Regions from separate parts of the Glycomyces sp. MUSA5-2 genome, predicted to be linked through region 2. Evidence: riboswitches for the same ligand, from Rfam matches in the RefSeq annotation. Region 2 holds a riboswitch; the other holds the start of a gene.
What was found. Region 2 has a riboswitch for cyclic di-AMP ahead of WA640_RS18870 (C40 family peptidase). Riboswitches for the same ligand answer to the same signal wherever they lie in the genome.
Positions count from the first base shown of each region.

Region 1: linked by a shared signal. The riboswitch ahead of WA640_RS02990 (C40 family peptidase) and the one ahead of WA640_RS18870 (C40 family peptidase) in region 2 are both predicted to bind cyclic di-AMP.

Region 1 is NZ_JBAGKG010000001.1:628,701-630,890, reverse strand. Features, by position in the region: gene WA640_RS02995 (sigma-70 family RNA polymerase sigma factor) at 1-98, shown strand, start outside; gene WA640_RS02990 (C40 family peptidase) at 181-1,158, opposite strand; cyclic di-AMP (ydaO/yuaA leader) riboswitch at 1,166-1,337, opposite strand; gene WA640_RS02985 (spermidine synthase) at 1,589-2,190, opposite strand, start outside.
Region 2 is NZ_JBAGKG010000005.1:533,457-535,646, forward strand. Features, by position in the region: gene WA640_RS18870 (C40 family peptidase) at 1-932, opposite strand, end outside; cyclic di-AMP (ydaO/yuaA leader) riboswitch at 942-1,087, opposite strand; gene WA640_RS18875 (metal-sensitive transcriptional regulator) at 1,297-1,641, shown strand; gene WA640_RS18880 (heavy-metal-associated domain-containing protein) at 1,654-1,866, shown strand; gene WA640_RS18885 (hypothetical protein) at 1,959-2,141, shown strand; gene WA640_RS18890 (hypothetical protein) at 2,156-2,190, shown strand, end outside.

The sequences.
Region 1 (2,190 bases), on a different contig from region 2:
TCCACCTGTCGCGCGAACGCATCCGCCAACTGGAGATCCAGGCGCTCGCGCGCCTCAAGGAGCTCGCCAACGACCAGGTCATGGCCGAGGCGGCTTGAAGGCGTAAGCGCTGAGACGACGGCGGAGGGCCGGGGCGAAAGCCCCGGCCCTCCGTCTTGCCCTGCGGCCTCACGGCGCGGGTCAGACCCGGCGGTAGCCGTCGATCGACATGCCCATGTCGAGGTCGGAGATCTTCACGACGTCGCCCGGCTTGGGCGCGTGGATGACCTGGCCGTCGCCGATGTAGATCGCCATGTGGTTCTGGCCGTTGTAGAAGACCAGGTCGCCCGGCTTCAGGTCGTCGCGGCCGATCGCGGAGGTCTCGTCCCAGATCGCCCACGTCGAGTGGGTCAGGGAGATCCCCGAGACGCCGTAGGCGCCCGTGACCAGGCCCGAGCAGTCCCAGGTGTCGGGGCCGGCCGCGCCGAACACGTACGACTCGCCGAGCTGGTCCTTCGCGAACTGGACGGCGGCGGTCGCGGCGTCGGCGCTGTACTCGGCCGTCGAACCGGACGAGGAAGAGGAGGAGGACGACGAGGACTCGCTCTCGGCCTCCGCGGCGGCGGCCTCGGCCTCGGCCGCGGCGGCCTCGTCGTAGGCGGCCTGGGCCTCCTCGATCTGCGCGTCGAGCCCGTCGACCTCGGTCGTGAGGTCGGCGATCTGCGCGGTGAGCGTCTCGCTGGTCTCGGTGGCCTCCTGGGCCTCGGCGTACTTGTCGCTCTGCTCCTGCGCGTACTCGACGAGCGAGGAGACCTTCGCGCCGAGCTCGTCGTCGGCGGACTCGACCGCGGCGGTGACGTAGGTGAGCTGGACGTCGGAGGAGCCGTAGTCGGCGGCCGCGGCGTCGATGACGGCCTGTGCGGCGGCGAGGTCGGTCTGGAGTCCGGTGATGGTGGCGGCGGTGGTGTCGCGCTCGGTTTCGAGGTCCTCCAGGTGGTCCTGGATCTCGGAGGCGGACGCGGCGTCGTAGTCGATGTCGTCGGCCGCGTGGGCGCGGCTGCCCGCGAACGCCGTCACGAGCCCGACGGTGGCGACGGTGACGCCGGTGTAGGCGGCGACGCGGCGGAGGATCGCGCTCGCGCGCGAACGATGGTCGATGTCTGTGCAGGTCTGAGCCACCGGGTGGCCTTTCTTCCTCGGCCGCCTACCGGGTTAGCTGTCGGGTTCGGGCAGGGAAGGTGCCCTACCCGCCGTAGGGTCTCGGCGGGATTCACCCCTGCGCCGTCGCTGTGCTCGTTCGAGCAGCGGGGGGAACGGCGCGGCTGGGTCCCCGGCCCGCGCTGCGGTGTATCGCCCTGCACCGGGAGGAACGGGCGTCATGCGCTGCGCGGCTCGGCGGTCCGGACGGGTGGGTCTCTGGGGGAGCCCTGAGGACCCGACCGGAACAGCCGCCGACGCTAGTCCAGGGTGACCCGCATCGCCAAGTCCTGTGTGAGCGTCTTCACCGATCGAGACCGGACAGTCGTGACGCGACGGGAGACAGGGCCACTATCCTGCGGCTTTATTGTCCGAACGGCCGACCTCGGGCTGGACCGTCCGCCCGGACGGTTCAGAAGCTCCGGAGGGACTTCGGCGGGGGCGGGGATTTGATCGCGGTGGCGTCGGTGGCCGGGGGCGCGCCCGCGATGTACTCCCGCAGTTCGGTGCCTTCCACGACGCGGCAGGGGAAGGCGGCGCCCGCGCAGCGGCGGCGCAGCTGGGCGATCGGGAGTTCCGCGCCCGAGGCCGCGGCCACGACATTGCCGAAGCGTCGGCCGCGCAGCACCGCGGGTTCGGCCATGACCGCCACGTGCGGCCACACCTCCTGCATCGCCGCGAGCGCGGGCTTCAGGAACTTCATCTGGCCGCCGTCGCAGAGGTTCACCGCGTAATGCCCGCCCGGGCGCAGGACCCGGTTCGCGCCGTGGAGGAACTCGGTGCTCGTGACGTGCGCGGGCACCCGCGCGCCGTCGTACACGTCGGTGATGACGAGCTCGTAGCTCGCGTCGGGCGCCGACTCGATCGCCTCGCGCGCGTCGGTGCGGCGGATCTTCACCTTGACGCCGCGGGGGAGCGGGGCCTCGGCCCGGACGAGTTCGATGAGCTCCTCGTTCGTCTCGACCGCCTGCTGGTACGAGCCGGGCCGGGTCGCCGCCACGTAGCGCGCCATCG
Region 2 (2,190 bases):
CGGCCGTACCCGTCGATCGACATGACGTCCATGTCGGCGATCTTGACCACGGTGGTCGAGTTGGGGGCGTGGATGATCTGCCCGTCCCCGATGTAGATCGCCACGTGGCCGAGGTCGTTGTAGAAGATGAGGTCGCCCGGCTGGAGCTCGTCCCGGGAGATGCGCGCCGTCTCGTCCCACTGCATCGCGGTGTTGTGCGAGAGGCTCACGCCGGCGGCGCCCCACGCGCCCTGCGTCAGGCCCGAGCAGTCCCACTCGTCCGGACCCGAAGCGCCGTAGACGTAGTCGTCGCCGAGCTGGTCGTACGCGAACGCGACGACCGCCGAGTCGCCCGAGTAGTCGCCCCAGTCGGGCTCGGGGTTCTCCTCGGCGTACGCGTCGGCGTACTCGTCTTCGAGGGAGTCGATCTCGTCCTCGATCTCCTGCTGCTGCTCCTCGATCTCGCCGAGGATCTCGTCGGCGCTCTCCTGGAGCGCCTCCAGCTCCGCCTGGCGGGTCTCCAGCTCCTCGATCTGCGCGAGGGAGTCCTGGAGCGCCTGGTTCTCGGCGTCGGAGAGGTTCGACAGGTACATGAGCCGGTCGGCGAAGTCCGACGGGTCGCCCGCCAGCACCGAGTTGACCATCGCGAAGTCGCCGCCGGTGTAGGCGGTCGAGGCGATCTCGGCCATCCGGTCCTGCGCGGCGAGGCCCGCGGTCTCCAGCGCCGGGAGCTGCTCCTGGATCTCGGCGATGAGCGCGTTGGCGTCGTCGAGCTCCTCGCGCTTGGCGTTGTAGTCCTCGATGACCTTCTCCAGGTCCGCGTGGCGCGCGTCGATCTCGGCCTGGATCTCCTCGCTCGTCTGCGCGGACGCCTGCGAGGACGTGAACAGGGCCGCCGTCGCGGGGACCAGTGCCGCGGCCACGACGGCGGCGGCGATACGCCGGGTACGCACCAAGGGATGCGCTCCTTCCTCTGGCCGCCTACCGGGTTAGCTGTCGGGTTCGGGCGGAAGGAAGGGTCGCCCTACGCGTGCATGCGATTCACCCCGTCGACCCCTGCACGCGGCCGACTGCTGGTTCCCCGGCTCGAACCCGGCGGGATCCGGGCCGACTCGGCGGTGCCGCGCGGCGGGTGCGGGGTGCCCCCGAGTTTCCGACGCGACGGGTTCACGTTAGAGGCCGATATGAGTCCAGACAAGGCCGGGGGGAGAATTTCTCGCACAATGGCACGGAATACTACGGGCCGCTGCTCAAGGCTGACGAGCAGTTGCCGCAATACCCCGCAGGGGTATACACTGACGACTGGAGGGAAGCGACATGGCTAGCGACGACACCGCGCACGCCCCTGAGGCCGACGACAGCGGAAGCGGGCACGAGCACTACTGGTACCACGGCGACAAGGCCGCGCTCACGCGCCGCCTCAAGCGCATCGAAGGCCAGATCCGCGGCATCCAGCGGATGGTCGACGACGACCAGTACTGCATCGACATCCTGACCCAGATCTCCGCGTCCACCAAGGGGCTCCAGGCCGTCGCCATCAACCTCCTCGAAGGCCACCTGGCCCACTGCGTCGCCGAGGCGCAGACCTCCGGTGACCCGACCGCCGCCGAAGCCAAGGTGAAGGAAGCCTCGGACGCGGTGGCCCGCCTGCTCAGAACCTGACAAGGAGTCCACATGGAAACCGTCTACGTCGTCAAGGGCATGACCTGCGGCCACTGCGCCGGCAGCGTCACGTCCGAACTCACCGCCCTCCCCGGCGTCTCCGGCGTCGACGTCGCCCTCGACACCGGCAAGGTCACCGTCACCAGCGAGGCCGCCCTCGCCGAGGACCAGGTCCGCGAAGCGGTCGACGAGGCCGACTACGAGCTCGTCGGCGTCGCCGAATAAGGACCCGCGCCATAGGCCCTGACCACCCGTTCACCGGGTGTTCAGGGCCTCGCCGTTGCACCCGGCGGGACCCCCTGACGTACAGTCGGTGCATGGCAGTCTCCGATGACGACCGTTCCGTCGAACTCGACGAGGACTTCTCGGTGCTCCCGGACCAGACTTCCGACGACACCGACCGCGGCTGGGGCGAGGCCCCCGCCCCCCGTCGCACCCGGCGCGAACTCTCCGCCCGCGACCTCGACCTCCTCGCCGAGCGCCCCCCGCACTGGTCCTGAGCGGCGGTCCCCGAATGGCCGCCGCCTTCCCGCCCGGCGAACGAGTCGA